Regions from separate parts of the Paenochrobactrum glaciei genome, predicted to be linked through region 2. Evidence: riboswitches for the same ligand, from Rfam matches in the RefSeq annotation. Region 2 holds a riboswitch; each other region holds the start of a gene.
The links. A riboswitch is a leader RNA that binds a small molecule or an ion and turns the genes downstream of it on or off. The one in region 2 is predicted to bind thiamine pyrophosphate.
Positions count from the first base shown of each region.

Region 1: another riboswitch for thiamine pyrophosphate. It lies ahead of ABDZ76_RS11000 (TenA family protein); the one in region 2 lies ahead of thiB (thiamine ABC transporter substrate binding subunit).
Region 3: another riboswitch for thiamine pyrophosphate. It lies ahead of thiD (bifunctional hydroxymethylpyrimidine kinase/phosphomethylpyrimidine kinase); the one in region 2 lies ahead of thiB (thiamine ABC transporter substrate binding subunit).

Region 1 is NZ_BAAADE010000003.1:306,140-311,460, forward strand. It holds gene ABDZ76_RS10960 (formate--tetrahydrofolate ligase) at 1-704, shown strand, start outside; gene ABDZ76_RS10965 (hypothetical protein) at 762-1,001, opposite strand; partial or broken gene ABDZ76_RS10970 (plasmid stabilization protein) at 1,048-1,224, opposite strand; gene ABDZ76_RS10975 (PRC-barrel domain-containing protein) at 1,426-1,821, shown strand; gene ABDZ76_RS10980 (CsbD family protein) at 1,959-2,162, opposite strand; gene ABDZ76_RS10985 (PepSY domain-containing protein) at 2,373-2,681, shown strand; gene ABDZ76_RS10990 (hypothetical protein) at 2,699-3,286, shown strand; gene ABDZ76_RS10995 (hypothetical protein) at 3,417-3,629, shown strand; TPP riboswitch at 3,683-3,798, shown strand; gene ABDZ76_RS11000 (TenA family protein) at 3,877-4,524, shown strand; gene ABDZ76_RS11005 (LysR family transcriptional regulator) at 4,573-5,321, opposite strand, start outside.
Region 2 is NZ_BAAADE010000005.1:78,718-84,038, forward strand. It holds gene thiP (thiamine/thiamine pyrophosphate ABC transporter permease) at 1-1,377, opposite strand, end outside; gene thiB (thiamine ABC transporter substrate binding subunit) at 1,388-2,392, opposite strand; TPP riboswitch at 2,438-2,553, opposite strand; gene ABDZ76_RS12810 (thiamine diphosphokinase) at 2,639-3,268, shown strand; gene ABDZ76_RS12815 (YMGG-like glycine zipper-containing protein) at 3,387-3,671, shown strand; gene ABDZ76_RS12820 (ABC-F family ATP-binding cassette domain-containing protein) at 3,902-5,321, shown strand, end outside.
Region 3 is NZ_BAAADE010000001.1:813,256-818,576, forward strand. It holds gene cueR (Cu(I)-responsive transcriptional regulator) at 1-240, shown strand, start outside; gene ABDZ76_RS03885 (heavy metal translocating P-type ATPase) at 250-2,889, opposite strand; TPP riboswitch at 3,123-3,224, shown strand; gene thiD (bifunctional hydroxymethylpyrimidine kinase/phosphomethylpyrimidine kinase) at 3,340-4,197, shown strand; gene ABDZ76_RS03895 (FAD-dependent oxidoreductase) at 4,194-5,186, shown strand; gene thiS (sulfur carrier protein ThiS) at 5,183-5,321, shown strand, end outside.

The DNA of each region.
Region 1 (5,321 bases), on a different contig from region 2:
ATGCGGTGGTGGTTGTTGCTACAATCCGTGCGCTGAAAATGAATGGTGGGGTTGCTAAGAGCGAGCTTGCCGCAGAAAATACGCAGGCTTTGAAAAAAGGTAGCGTTAATCTCATTCGCCATATTCAAAATGTGCAAAAATTCGGTTTACCTGTTGTGGTCGCCATCAATCATTTTGTGACTGACACTGAAGCAGAAATTGCGGTGTTGAACGAGGTTTGTGATAATCTCGGCGTGCAGGCTATTTTGTGCCGTCATTGGTCAGAAGGTGGTGCCGGTGCAGAGGAACTGGCTCATGCTGTTGCAAAATTAGCAGATCATAATGAAGCTAAACTACAATTGCTCTATGATAATAAACTGCCATTGTGGGAAAAAGTGCAAAAGATTGCGCGTGAAATTTATGGTGCAGCTGATGTAAGCGCTGACTCGTCTGTGCTGAAGCAATTGGAACAGTGGCAGGCGGCCGGATTTGGTGATCTGCCGGTTTGCATGGCGAAAACACAGTATAGTTTTTCAGCTGATCCAACGGCCCTTGGCGCGCCGTCAGGACATATTATTCCTGTACGAGAAGTAAAACTCTCTGCGGGTGCCGGCTTTATTGTAGTTATTTGTGGAAGCATCATGACCATGCCGGGCTTGCCGCGCGTGCCGGCAGCTGAGCATATTGGCCTTAACGAGAATAATGAAATTCAGGGGTTATCCTGATTTTTTAAAAATTAATGAAGTGAAACACCCCTAAGCCATAATAGCTTAGGGGTGTTTTTATTTATTATGTAATGTTTTTCTTTTCTGCCAATAGCGGTTGCGCAGTCGTGGTGCTATCATCCATGAGGCGATGGGTGTGAGAACAATGCTCAAAACCACCACAGCAGGTAATAAATATTTCGCTTCCTCTGCTAGTTCAGGCACCGATAAAACGATGATTGCCCCAACTCCAAAAAATACGGCATTGACCATAACGCTTAGTGCGGCAGCGATTTGAAATCTAACTGAAGTCATCATTTCCTCCTGCTAAGTGTTTGTTTCATCTTGGTTAGGTTTTTTTCTGTTTGGCACGGCCGGAACCACCCGGTTTTTTGCCGCCGCCATCCTGTTTGTTGACAGTCACCCAAGCAATCCGCTCAGCTTCTTTCTCGGATGTGCCGTGCTTTTCATAGCCTTCTGCTATGTGTTCTGCTTTTCGTTTTTGCTTGTCGGTATATTTGGATTTGTCACCATTCTCCATCGTCTTCTCCTATGCCAAAGTTGAACGATAAGTACTCTGTAAGGGTAACGGGGAGCAGCTGGATGGGTTCCGGCTAAAGTAAAATTCAAATTAGGATCACAAAATAATTCAAAGATATCAAAAGCTTGATGAAACTTTCATAAGCGCTACTGCATTCATCTTATGTACGTCATAACAATGATCAAGAAGATGGAGAATAAAATGCGCCGTATTCTTATTACGACTTTAGCCACAGCTGCGATGATTAGTTTTGCTCATGCGCAAACCGTTACAACGACAGAAACAGAAGTGTTTGTAACCGCACAACCAACTGATGTTTTGAGCAGTAATGTCGTTGGTCTTAATGTGTCAGATGCTGAAGGAACTGTTTTTGGCGAAATTAAAGATCTGATCGTTTCTGACAATGAGCTGGCGGGTTATATTGTTTCTGTTGGCGGCTTCTTAGGGATAGGTGAAAAATATGTGATTGTTAGTCCGCAATCTGTAAACATCACCTATGTCGCTGATGATAAATCATGGCAGGCAACTATGAGTGCGACTAAGGAAGAAATCGAAAAGGCGCCTGAATTTAAATATGTAGGGCGTTGGGAAAAATAAGTCCCTATTTAAACAAATGCCGCCAGTCTGTGGCGGCATTTTTATGCGTTAAAATAGCATTTTAATAATAAGCCTATGGTGCTTTTTATACAATCGATACATATAAACAGTGCGCCATGAAGGCGCACTGTTTTTAATTACCAATTCTGATTGTTGTACCAGCTATCTATCTCATTCTTGACGCGGTCTTTTTCAATGCCGTAGCGTTCTTGAATTTTACCTTCGAGCTGTTCCCGGCGGCCTTGAATTTGATCGAGGTCATCGTCTGTGAGCTTTCCCCATTGCTCTTTAACTTTGCCTTTAACCTGTTTCCAATTACCTTCGATACGGTTCCAATCCATTGATCTTCTCCTTTGCTTTATGAGGGTATTAAACCAACGCGGCAGCTTCAAAATGGTTCATAGTATTTTGAAGAAAAATCATAACTCTATATAAAATAAAGATATTTTTGTTTATGTAACTTGTTGTGAATAAAAATTCAGGAACAATTTTCAAAGCTCATGTGTTTACCAAATATCACTGAAATGCAGTGACAAACACAGGAGCTGATCATGAATTATAAAACTATGACGCTCGTAGCTGCTTGCATTTGTATCCCAACATTAGGGCAGGCACAGACGACACCAACCACAGATAAGCCAGCAGTTGTTATGCCGGATCAAGCCAATCCGTCAGCACCCGTTAAAGGTGAAAATAGCTTCACTCAAGATCAGGCGAAAAGCCGGATGGAAGAAGCGGGGTTTACCAATGTGATGGGGCTCACCCTCGATGATGAAGGTGTGTGGCATGCGGCCGGTGAAAAAAATGGAACGCCAGTGATGATCAAGATGGATTATCAGGGCAACATCACTTCAGGTTAATACAACGGGAGATTATTATGAAAACGCTTAATCAGTTATTCGATAATTACGACGCTGCAAAGAGTGTAGTTATTCAACTTGAAGCAGCGGGTATACCATACAAAGATATTAGTATTGTTTCGCACCATGCCGAAAACCGAAGCGAAGCCGGAGAAGGTGCAGGTGTCGGTGCCGGAGTGGGCGCTGCACTTGGTGCAGGTGGAGGATTGCTTGCTGGTCTTGGCATGATTGCAATTCCTGGAGTTGGCCCTGTCGTTGCGGCCGGATGGCTATCTGCCACCCTTGCAGGCGCTGTTGGCGGAGCCGTAGCTGGTGGTGCAGCAGGGGGATTGATCGGCGCACTTATTGACAGCGGTGTGCCTGATGACGAGGCTCATGTTTATGCTGAGGGTGTTCGTCGTGGCGGTGCTATAGTATCAGTGAAAGTTGACGATGAAAAAGCACCGGTTGCTCGACGTATTCTAGCAGATGCTGGTGGTGTTGATGTGAATGCGCGGCGCCAATATTATCGTGAGCAAGGATGGGAGCGTTTTGATCATACGTCCGCTCCATATACGCCTGAAGACGTAGAGCTTGAAAGACAGAAGCTTCTGAATATGCGCTGACAGAGCGTTCCTGCTGATGATTGAAGTCATCGAAAAATTGAAGTGGCTTGAGAAAAGAGATGCGCCATGATGCATATTTCTCAGCCACTCCTCGCTTTTGAACGTAAATATTCAAAAACAGGAGGATGCAATGAAAAAAGTTCCTGCAGAGGATGCGCGACAGGGGCGCAAGGGTGTCTCTGTGTTGGTTGTTTTGCTGTGCAGCCTGTTATTGGCAGTTCTTGTTTGGGTGGGTGTGGAAGCTTACGGACGCATTACATCGGAGAGTAATCATTCATTTGCCAATGATGACAAAGTACCGGATGTCAGCGTGCCTGTTCAGGAGCCCGCTTCGGCTCAGTAATTATTAAACTTTAGGTCAGATGCTTGACGGATCGTGGTCATAGCCTTACTCATGGACAGACCAAGGGGTGTCCCGTCAAGGGGCTGAGATATTGCTATTATCAAAAGCGCAGTGACCCTTCGAACCTGATCCGGATCATGCCGGCGAAGGGATGGGAACAAAAGCCTGCCTTTTGCCGGCCTCTTTGCGAGGCCGTTTATGAATAAAAACTTGTCGGTCTTGCAGCCAACCTTGAAAAGGCAGCATTATGACTGAACGCTTTACTGAAATCTTAAAAAACAGCAGCCAGCCGCTCTGGTCACAAGCGGTTGATCATCGTTTTGTGCAGGAATTGCATGCAGGCACAATCAGCGATGAAGTGATGGCAGCCTATTTGATACAGGACCATCGGTTCTTGGATAGTTTCCTCACATTGCTGGGTGCAGCGATTGCAACGGCTGATACTTTCGAAGCGCGTTTACGTTTCGGCCAATTTGCGGGCATGGTTTCAAGTGATGAAAACACTTATTTCTTACGTGCTTTTGAAGCGCTTGGTGTGAGTGCTGACATGAGAGCTGCTATTCCTGATAGTCAGCCAACTAAAGGTTTTCAGGCAATTATGCGCGAAGCTGCCGAGACCCGTTCTTATGCCGCTATTTTGTCCGTTCTCAATGTAGCAGAATGGCTTTATCTGGAGTGGGCGTCAGATCGTGATAAGGCTCTGCCGGATAATTTTGTGCATGCTGAATGGATTACCTTGCATGATAATCCATTTTTTTGCGATTTTGTTGCGTTCTTACGCGGTGAACTTGATCGCGTTGGTCCGACAGAGGTGGAGTGCAGTAAAGACTTTTTCACGCGCGCTGTTCAGCTTGAACTGGCATTTTTTGATGCAGCTTATCAAGAATACGCATAATTAATAAAGGTCAGGTCAGGCGGTGATGAATATCGTCTGGCCTGATCTTTAACCAGCAGGCAGTGCTTTTTCGGCTTTTAAAGTTGTGAGATATGAGGCGCGGCGCCAGAATTTTTCTGCTTGCTGATTGCGGAAATTATGTGTTCGGTAAATACGGATTTCCACTAAAAGATCATCTTCGGTCGTGCCAGCACGAACCAGTAACCCACGGCTCAGTTCGTCATTGACCAGGCTTTGTGGAACCCATGTGACGCCATGACCGGAAATAGCCATTGCTTTAAGTGCGCTGGACATTCCGTTTTCATAGACAGAATGAAGATTATATTGCCGTTTCTCAATTAAATGCTGCAATGCAAGGGAGAAAAATGCATTGCTGCGATAGCTTAAAAAATGTGTCGGTAGATAGCTCTTGGTGAGGCTGTGCATAGGGCTGCCGTCGCGATTAGGCGCACTGACTGCAATAACGCGCTCCATGCCAACCGACAAAAATGGAAATTTTTTCAAGTCTTCCATTTGCTTTACATCATCAAGAGCATAGGTCAGGAAAAAGTCGCATTGGCCATGTACCAATGTTGACATATTTCCTAAAAATGAGGCGTGTGGATCAGTAAAACGCACACGAAATTCATCGCCAACAGCTTCCATGTCAGCCATCCAAAGCGGGAAGAAACTTAAAGATAAGCTGTTTAACGTTGCGAAAGAGAGCACTTCCCAGACGGGATTATACTGCTCATAAAGCCATTTTCTGGAGTTATATAAAAGATCAATGGCATCATGGGCAGAGGGCAAAAAACTTG
Region 2 (5,321 bases):
ACGGCTGATGCCTGAAATTCCTAGTTGCGCGCATAATTGATTGTGATTAGCGGCGGCATTGTCCCATGCAGGGCGGATGAGACGCACGGCAAAAGGCATCGCCATTGCTGCATTGACGGTAATGACCATTGCTGCTGCAAAAGAAAACGGGTTACCGAAATTGCGCAACAGAATGAACCAGCCTGCGCCTAAGATAATCGGCGGTACAACCAGTATCAGGCTGGAGCCGGTTTCAAGCGCATTTTGATAGAAGCGCGTTAAGGAGCGTGGTTTGATGTTCAGTGTTTGGCTTGCGCTATATTCACGCGCAATGACCAGCGCGAAGGAAAGCAGCACTGATAAACATGCCGATGAAGCGCCAAGCCAGAGACTGGTGAAAATCGCATTCCACACAGCCGCTTCACTGAGCAGTCGTGAAAAATCGGCCATGAAAGAAGAAGCCACAATGCCAACCACCGGACTGGCAATAAAAACAAAGCCAATCAGAATGATGGCGTAATTACAAAGACGTGTTTGTATTTTGACATTGTCATAGCGCTTGGCTGTTATTTGCAGTGAAAATCCCTCTTCGCTCGGGCGTCCGAAAAAACGTAACAGTGCCAGAACCGAAAGTGTCAAAATAAGCTGCATCAGTGTGAGGGCTACAGCGCGGGTCAGATCAAAATCAAAATGCAGTGCTTGATAAATCGCAACTTCCAGTGTGGTGGCACGCGGGCCGCCGCCAAGGGTTAAAACGGTAGTGAAGGAAGTGATGCAGAGCATGAAAATCAAACCGGTAATACCGGAAAGATTGCGCCGGATGACAGGCCATTCAATCAGCCGGAAACGCGCAAAATTGCTCATGCCCAATTGTGCGGATAGTTTCCAGTAATCCGCTGGGATGGTTTCCAGATTGGCTAAAATCAGCCTTACTGCCAGCGGCATATTGAAAAATACATGTGCCAGCAAAATACCGGTAAGGCCGTATATATTGGGCACAAAGGAACTGCCGCTCAAATCAAAAAGATAAGCGATCAGGCCGTTGCGGCCATAAATGGCGGTGATACCTAAAATAGCTACCAGCGAAGGCAGCACCAAAGGCAGGGTAAAGAGCCGCAAAATAAGGGCGCGGCCATAAAAGTCATGCGATGCATGTAAAGCACGTGCCAGCGGAATTGCGACAGCGACAGACAGCAGGCTGGAAAGCAATGCCTGTAAAAGCGTGAAACGTGTGATGCGCCAGACATAGGCATCAAAATTGGCAAAGACCGAGCCTTCGCCAACGGCTAACCATGCAAGTGATAAAAGTGCGCCGCCTGCCAATAGCCCCAAAAAGGCGAGAGCAAAGCTCCCGCTGAGAGGTTTTATGATGGAAGATTTATATCGGCGCACTTGCATTTATCCGCTTTTATTTACTTGAGGCGTTCAGCCATTCGTCGATCCAGTCTTTACGATTGGCGGCGACATCTTCGGATGAGATTTGCAAGGTTTTTGCAGGTTTTACCAGCGCATCAAAGGCCGGATCAAGCGGCTTGGATGTTTTGGCTACAGGGAACATCCAGTTGGTTTCCGGGATGGCATCCTGAAAACCGGGTTCAAGCATGAAAGCCAAAAACTGTTTGGCGAGCGGGTTTTTCTCACCCGTTTTGGTCATGCCAGCCACTTCCACCTGCAAATAATGCCCTTCTTCGAAAGCCAATGCCTGATAGCGGTTGGTCTTGTCAGCGATCACATGATAGGCGGGTGAGGTGGTGTAAGAAAGCACCATCGGCGCTTCGCCTTTGGTGAACAGGCCATAAGCTTCAGACCAGCCCGGTGTGACGGTGAGGATGCGCTTTTGCAATTGCTCCCATTTATCAGCGGCTTCATCACCGTAAACTGCCTTCATCCAGAGCAGCATGCCAAGACCGGGGGTCGAGGTACGGGGATCTTGCAGTACGATTTTTTGAGACGCATCGCCCTCAACCAGTTCTTTCAGGCTTTTAGGCGGATTTTGCATTTTCTCGCTGTCATAGACAACAGCGAAATAGCTGTAATCATAGGGTACGAAAACATCATCCTGAAAATCACCAGGCACATTGATTTGGGCCAGATCAATGCCACTTGGAGCAAAAAGGCCTGATTTATGGGCATCCGCAATCAGGTTATTGTCGAGGCCAAGCACGATGTCGGCTTCGGTTTTGGCGCCTTCCAGTTTCAACCGGTTAAGCAGTGCCACACCATCAGCTGCTGCTACGAATTTAACTTCGCAATCGCAGACCGCTTCAAAATTTTCTTTTACAACAGGTCCGGGCCCCCATTTGGAGGTAAAACTATCATAGGTGTAAACGGTGAGGGTATCTTTTGCCTGTGCTACATGAGCCATGCTCAGCATGATGGCCGCGGACGAGGCGAGTAAAGACAACAGCCGCATAATGCGTCTCCTTGAGTTATCAGGTTCAAAAGGATCATGCGTCGGAAGTTGACAGCATCTAATCCCTCCGCCGGTACAAACCGGATCAGGTTCAGCGGGTTAGCCGGATATAGCGGCCTCTCAGCCTGATGTGAAAACAGCAGGCACCCCGTTAGAGCAGCTTTATATTAAGCATTTCCAAGGCTTATCGCAAGTCATGCGTAAAGGAGCTTTTCGGGGCGGGATGTGCATGTTATGAGCAATTTCATGAGCACATTTGTCATTCTTCTCGGCGGCGATATGGCCGTCACGGATCGCTTGCGCGCCCAGATTAAGGGCGCACGCTTTTTAGCTGCTGATGGCGGTATGCGCCATGCGCTGAGTTTAGGTGTGGTGCCGGAATTATGGCTGGGTGATTTTGATTCCACCGCTGCTGATCTGCTGGAAAAATTCAAAGACGTGCCACGCCAGACTTTTCCGGTTGCAAAGGATATGACTGATGGCGAATTGGCGCTCAACGAGGCCTATCGTTTAGGTGCAACCCGTGTGATTCTGTGCGGTGCTTTTGGTGGCGAGCGCACTGACCACACACTTTTGCATCTGACAATGGCCACAAGACACGCCATTGAGGGGCGTCAGATTTTGCTATCCAGTGGTTTTGAAGAAGCCATGCCGCTGGTGCCGGGCAATTATCAATACGATCTGCCGGATGGTTCGGTTTTCAGTATTTTGAGCTTTTCAGAGCTTGAAGGCCTGACAATTGAGCAAGCAGAATGGCCTTTAGACAAAATTACGCTGCCTTTAGGCTCGTCTTTAACAGTTTCTAATGTTGTGCGTGGAACTCTTTGTGTTTCTTTGCGTTTAGGTCACGCAATACTTATTGCAAAACTGTCATGAAAAGACTTGACGAACAACAGCTAATATAATGTAAGCTAGTTGTAGCAGGACTACCTGCAAGCGCCGAATTGGGGACGCAAGGTCGGTGGTTTTCAACGTATAAAGGGAGATTTCTTCCATGAAATCACGTCTTACTATGATTGCAGTCGCAGGATTGCTCGCATTCTCAACCGCTGCTTGCACAACCAATGAGCAGCGCACAGCTGGTTATGGTGTTGGCGGTGCAGCACTTGGTGCATTGGCTGGTGGTGCAATTGGCGGCAATGGCCGTGGCGCGCTGACCGGTGCAGCTATTGGTGCGGTTGCCGGTACATTGCTGGGTGCATCCACAACCCGCAATGGCGTGCAATATTGCAAATACCGCGACCCATATGGCCGCGTCTATGAAGCTCCTTGCCAATAATAGCACCTTAACCGGTCATTTATTTGCAAGCCTGGCTTGAAATTATTAGAAACAGGTCGGATTTTCCGGCCTGTTTTTTTGTGCGCGAAAGTCAGTTTTTTGGTAAGTGCCGGTTAGTTTTTGCTTAAGGGAATGAGACGTTATTTGACAGAAGGCTTTTTCTCGACGACAAGCAGTGCAGTTGACCTTTGCTTTTGTAAAAAGCACCTGAAAAGAAGTAATCATTATCCATGGCACCACCACCACTTTTACGTCTTGACCAGATTAAACTGACATTTGGCGGCACACCGCTGCTTGAGGATGCTGGCTTGTCGGTCAGTGAAGGTGAGCGCATTGCGCTGGTCGGACGTAATGGTTCTGGTAAATCCACACTTTTGAAAATTGCAGCCAGCATGGTTGAACCAACCAGTGGCGAAGTTTTTAAACATCCGGGCGCAACCATCCGTTATCTGGCGCAGTCTCCTGATATGGATGGCTTTGCCAATGTGCGCGCTTATGTGGAGGCAGGCTTGGGGCCGACGGATGATCCGCATCGCGTTACCTATTTGCTGGAGCATCTGGGGCTGACGGGTGAAGAAACACCGCAGCAATTATCTGGTGGTGAAGCGCGGCGTGCGGCATTGGCGCGGGTGATTGCCCCGCAGCCTGATGTTTTGCTTCTGGACGAACCAACCAACCATCTTGACCTTAATACGATTGAATGGCTGGAAGATGAGCTGCGTCAGATACGCTCGGCGATTGTGCTGATTTCCCATGATCGTCGTTTTTTGGAAAATGTCAGCCGCTCCACCATTTGGCTGGATCGTGGCGTGACACGCCGCATTGAACAGGGCTTTGCGCATTTTGAAGAATGGCGCGACAAAATACTGGAAGAAGAAGAACGCGATCTGCACAAACTTGGCCGTCAGATTGTGCGTGAAGAACATTGGCTGCGCTATGGTGTGACCGCACGTCGTAAGCGCAATATGCGCCGTCTTGGCGAATTGCATTCGATGCGAGCTGAGTTTCGCAATCATCGCAAAGCGCAAGGCACGGCCGTGCTGGCTGCAAGCGACAGTAAAGAATCCGGCAAACTGGTGATTGAAGCCAAAGGTTTGAACAAAGCCTATGGCGAACGTGTGCTGGTAAAAGATTTTTCCATCCGCGTGCAGCGCGGTGATCGTATAGGTCTGGTCGGGCCAAACGGTGCCGGTAAAACGACATTGCTTTCGATGCTGACCGGACAATTAGCGCCTGATTCAGGCACATTGCGTCTGGGCGTTAATCTGGAAATGGCGGAGCTTGATCAGAAGCGTGAAAGCCTTAATCTGGATGATACGCTGGCGCATTACCTGACCGATGGTCGTGGTGAGAGCCTGATCGTCAATGGTGAGCAGCGCCATGTGGTCTCATATATGAAAGACTTTCTGTTCCAGCCGGAACAAGCGCGCACGCCAATCCGTGAGCTTTCTGGTGGTGAGCGCGCGCGTTTGATGCTGGCGCGGGTTCTCTCCCGTCCGGCCAACCTGCTCATCCTTGATGAACCGACCAACGATCTTGATATGGAAACGCTTGATCTGTTGCAGGAGTTGGTTTCAGCCTTCAACGGCACTGTTATTCTGGTCAGCCATGATCGTGACTTTCTCGATCGCACCGTTTCATCAGTGATTG
Region 3 (5,321 bases), on a different contig from region 2:
GATTTGGGCTTCTCGCTTGATCAGATCAAAGATTTGCTGACGCTTTGGCAAGACCACAGCCGCGCTTCATCCGATGTGAAGCAAATAGCCCTCACCCATGTGGCGGAGCTGGAAGCGAAGATGGAACAGTTGCGCGAAATGGCGGATACATTGCGCCATCTGGCGCAGAACTGTCAGGGCAATAACCGCCCTGACTGTCCGATTTTGCATGATTTGGCCAGCAACGTAGCCAAAACATAATTGTGTCGGTTAAACCTGCAATGCAGGTTTAACCTTGCGCAGACGCAGCGCATTGGAAAGCACGAAGATGCTGGAAAGTGCCATCGCACCAGCCGCCAGCATTGGCGATAATAATGTGCCCCACAGCGGATAAAGCACACCGGCAGCAACCGGAATAAGCGCGATATTATAGGCAAATGCCCAGAACAGGTTTTCGCGAATATTGCGAATGGTGGCGCGTGATACGGCCAGCGCATTGATAACGCCGCGCAAATCACCCGACATCAACACAATATCAGCGCTTTCCATCGCCACATCCGTGCCGGTGCCCAAAGCAATCCCCACATCAGCAGCCGCCAATGCCGGTGCATCATTGATGCCATCACCGACAAAGACCAGCACTTCACCCTTAGACGACAGACGCTTTAAAGCATCCACTTTGCCACCCGGCAGCACTTCAGCCTCCACATGATCAATCGACAAGGAACGCGCAATCGCTTCTGCTGTGTGGCGGCTGTCACCGGTGATCATCGCCACCTTCAAGCCCATCTGATGCAGCGCATCAATCGCTTGCTTCGTTGATGGCTTGAGCGGATCGGCAATCGACAGAATTGCAGCCAATTGGCCATCAACCGCTACATAAATCGACGAGCGCCCCTGAGAAGCCAGCTGATCGGCTACTTTTTCCAAAGGTGTGATGTCAATATTAAGCGCAGCCATATGGCGACCGGCACCAACGGCCACCTGCTGACCATCGACATCTGCAACCAGTCCCATACCGGCGATGGCGTTAAAATTCTGCACATCCTTTAAGACAAGACCTTTATCTTCTGCCGCTTGCACAACAGCTGCGGCAATCGGATGCTCCGAACGTGCCTCGACACTCGCTGCAAGGGTCAGGATTTTTGCCTCATCCTGTCCGGCAACTGTTTCAAAATGAGCCAAAACAGGTTTGCCCAAGGTCAGTGTTCCGGTTTTATCAAAGGCAATCACGGATGCTTCGCGCAAACGTTGCAACGCATCACCCCGACGGAACAGCACACCCATTTCCGCTGCACGTCCAGTGCCGACCATAATTGATGTTGGCGTGGCAAGCCCCATCGCACATGGGCAGGCAATAATCAGCACGGCAATGGCATTCACCAGTGCAAAGCCCAGACTTGGCGACTGGCCAAGGATCAGCCAGATCACAAAAGTGATAACAGCAGCAGCCATGACCGCGGGCACGAACCAACGGGTAACTTTATCAACCATCGCCTGAATTGGCAACTTGTCGGCCTGCGCATCTTCCACCATGCGGATGATCTGCGCGATCACCATATCACTGCCAACTTTGGTTGCCTGATAGGTAAAAGAGCCGGATTTATTGATAGTGCCGCCAACCACTTCCGCGCCTATTTCTTTAACAACCGGCACCGGTTCACCGGTAATCATGGATTCATCAATATAAGAAGAACCCTCAATGACACTACCGTCAACAGGTACTTTTTCACCCGGCCTGACCTGCACATGGTCGCCCACGCGCACATCTTCCAACGGCACATCAACCACCTTGTTATTACGCAAAACGCGTGCAGTTTTCGCCTGCAAATCAACCAGACGGCTGATAGCCGCACTGGTTCTGCCCTTGGCACGCGCTTCCAGATAACGACCAAGCAGGATCAGTGCGACAATGACGGCTGCGGCTTCAAAATAGACATTCACCGTGCCTTCAGGCAAAACGGAAGGCATAAAAGTAGCCACCGTTGAAAAGCCCCAGGCGGCCAGTGTACCAACCGCGACCAGCGAGTTCATGTCCGGTGCGGCTTTCAAAAGTGCAGGAATACCAAGCTTGAAAAAACGCAAGCCTGGCCCGAACAGCACCAATGTTGTCAGCACAAACTGAAGATACCAGCTATTTTGCATGCCGATTGTGTGATCAATCAACATATGCACGCCCGGGATCAGATGCGAACCCATTTCCATAATGAAGACCGGCAGGGTCAGCAGCACAGCAAGTAAGGTTTGACGCTGTAAGGTTTGCGCTTCTTTTTCGCGTTTTTGGGCGCGCATTTCGCCAGCAGATTGCTTGGCGGCAACATCGGCTTCACGTGCCTGATAGCCAGCTTTTGCCACAGCTTCAATCAGCTTGTTCGTGTTTACCCACGCGCCGTCAGCCATAATCTGCGCCCGCTCAGTGGCAAGGTTAACGCTGGCTGATGCAACGCCTTCAACAGCTTGCAAGGCACGTTCAACATTGCCGACACAAGAAGCGCAGGTCATGCCTTCAATGTTTAAGTCAAACTTTTGCGATGCTGCGGTCGCTGCCGAAGCGGCAGCAGGTTTGACTTCGAACTCACATGTTTGCGCACTAGCAGCCTTTTTAGAGCCGCAGCCGCAACCAGAGCTTTTCGGCGCTTCCACCGGCTTTTGTTCATCAATCAGCTCGGCTTTGTAACCTGCACCACCGATGATTTTGACCAAATCATCTGCTGTAATTTTGCTGTCACTCACCTCAATATGGGCGCGTTCCGTCATCAGATTAACGGTTGCTTTTTCCACACCTTGAGTGCCTGTCAGTGCACGCTCCACACGCCCCACACAAGAGGCACAGGTCATGCCGTCTACATTGAAATTATACTTTGTTAACAAGGCATTGCCTGCTAACTGTCTGTCATTATTCTGGCTCATAGGACATCCCCTGCCACATCATTGTGCCTATGCAATTAACGCTTTCAAGCACAATCGTGATTATCAAAAGCAACCGCATAAGCAGTTCATCATGGCGTTTAAATTAATCCTTCCCATCATTGGAAGGTCAAGAGCTTTTTTGAAGAAAAATTACGGGCGCATTTCTGAAGCATTTTGATGCTTTGACCACGGGCTTGACCAATCTGATTTTAAATTCTACTCATGAGGGCAGCAAATATTCGTTGGGGTGTCGAAGGACTGAGAGGCGTGACAAACGCTAACCCATTGAACCTGATCCGGGTAATACCTGCGTAGGGAACGGAATTTGGCGCGTCACGTACGGGCGTAATGGAAATTGGTCTGAACAACAGGCAAATTTTCTAATAGAAGCAAAATACAAGCTTCAGCCAGTCATGATGTTTCACTTTCTGTTCAGAGAAGAGAAACGACATGACGAGACGGTTAGATACATCTTCCACTATCAGTTCAGTTCCGATCTGCGTGACCATTGCTGGCTCTGACAGCAGCGGCGGCGCCGGTATTCAGGCCGATTTGAAAGCCTTTTCCGCGCTTAAAACCTATGGCGCCAGTGTCATCACTGCGATCACCGCGCAAAACACCTGCGGTGTCAGCGATGTGATGGATATGACACCAACAATCATTCGCGGTCAGATGGATGCAGTCTTTAGCGATCTGAAAGTCGATGCGGTAAAAATCGGCATGCTCTCGCAACCCGAAACCATTGAAACCGTGATGGAAGGGTTGAAACACTTCCAAGGGCCGGTCGTGCTTGATCCGGTGATGGTAGCCAAATCCGGCAATCGCCTGCTCAGCGAAACCGCCATTGATGTATTGCGTCAAAAACTGATCCCGCTGGCAACGCTGATAACGCCGAACCGTCCCGAAGCTGCCTGTCTGCTGGATATGGATGAAGCGCAAAGCGATGAGGAAGCCGAAGCACAAGGCCGCGCACTGCTTTGCTTAGGTGCTAAAGCAGTTTTGATGAAAGGCGGCCATGCGGAAGGTGAGGTTTGCACCGATCTCCTCATCACACCAGATCAGCCGACATTTGCCATTTCTGCCCCGCGCATCCACACTAAAAACACCCATGGCACCGGCTGCACATTATCGGCGGCACTCGCGGCAAAGCTTGGATACGGGCTAGATTTAGCTCAGGCTTTTCAGGAGGCGCATGATTATCTGCATCAGGCAATTTTGGCCGCCGATCAGTTAAAGATCGGCAGCGGTCACGGGCCCGTCCATCACTTTTATGATTTGTGGGCTAATTCTGCACAGGTAGCGCCATGAAAATCACCATAATCGGCGCCGGAGTGGCAGGGCTAACAGTTGCCGCTGAACTCAATACCCAAGGCCATGATGTGCAAGTGATTGCACGCAGTGAGCGCATTGGCGAAGATGCCTGCTCATGGTTTGCCGGTGGTATGCTGGCGCCATGGTGTGAGGGCGAAAGTGCACCCGAACAAATCGTACGCTTTGGCCAGCAAGCGCTCAACTGGTGGGAAAACCATGTCAGCGGCGTTGAGCGACGCGGCACATTGGTGCTTTCTCACACCCGCGATGCCAGCGAATTACGCCGTTTTTCGCGCCGCACCAGCCATCATGAATTAATCGAAGCATCTCGCATTGAAGAACTCGAGCCTGATCTTGGCAATCGCTTTAACCAAGGTCTGTTTTTCGAGCATGAAGGCCACCTCAACCCGCGCCGCGCCTTACCGGAACTGGCCGAAAATTTGCGTCAAAAGGGTGTGCGCTTTCAGCTTGGAACCGATGCAGACACCATTAAAATCGACAGTGATCTGACCATTGATTGTCGCGGACTTCGGGCGCAGGACGATTTAAATGATCTGCGCGGTGTCAAAGGCGAAATGCTGATGATCCGCTCTCGTGACATTAACCTCACCCGCCCCGTGCGGCTGCTGCATCCGCGCATTCCGCTCTATATCGTGCCGCGTGGGGATGGTGTGCATATGGTGGGTGCAACGATGCTGGAAACAGAAGCCAGCCCCCATATCAGCGTGCGCTCCACCTTGGAACTTTTGGGCGCGGCCTATGCGCTGCACCCCGCATTCGCTGAAAGTGAAGTGCTGGAAACCGGCGTCGATGCCCGCCCTGCCTTTAACGACAATTTGCCCAAAATACGCCGCCAAGGCACCAAGCTTTATGTCAACGGCTTTTACCGGCACGGATTTTTGATGTCGCCAAGCTTAGCAAAAATGGTGCGTGAAGCGGTGGAAAATCCGCAAAACATGCCTGAGCTCATGGAGTGCTCCTCATGAATATTTCTCTGAACGGCCAAATCCACCAGACCAGCGCCAGCAACTTAAACGAATTACTCGCTGAGATTGATTTGAGCGATGCAGTGGTAGCGACCGCTCTCAATGGCGAATTTGTCAGCGCTGACATGCGTGAGA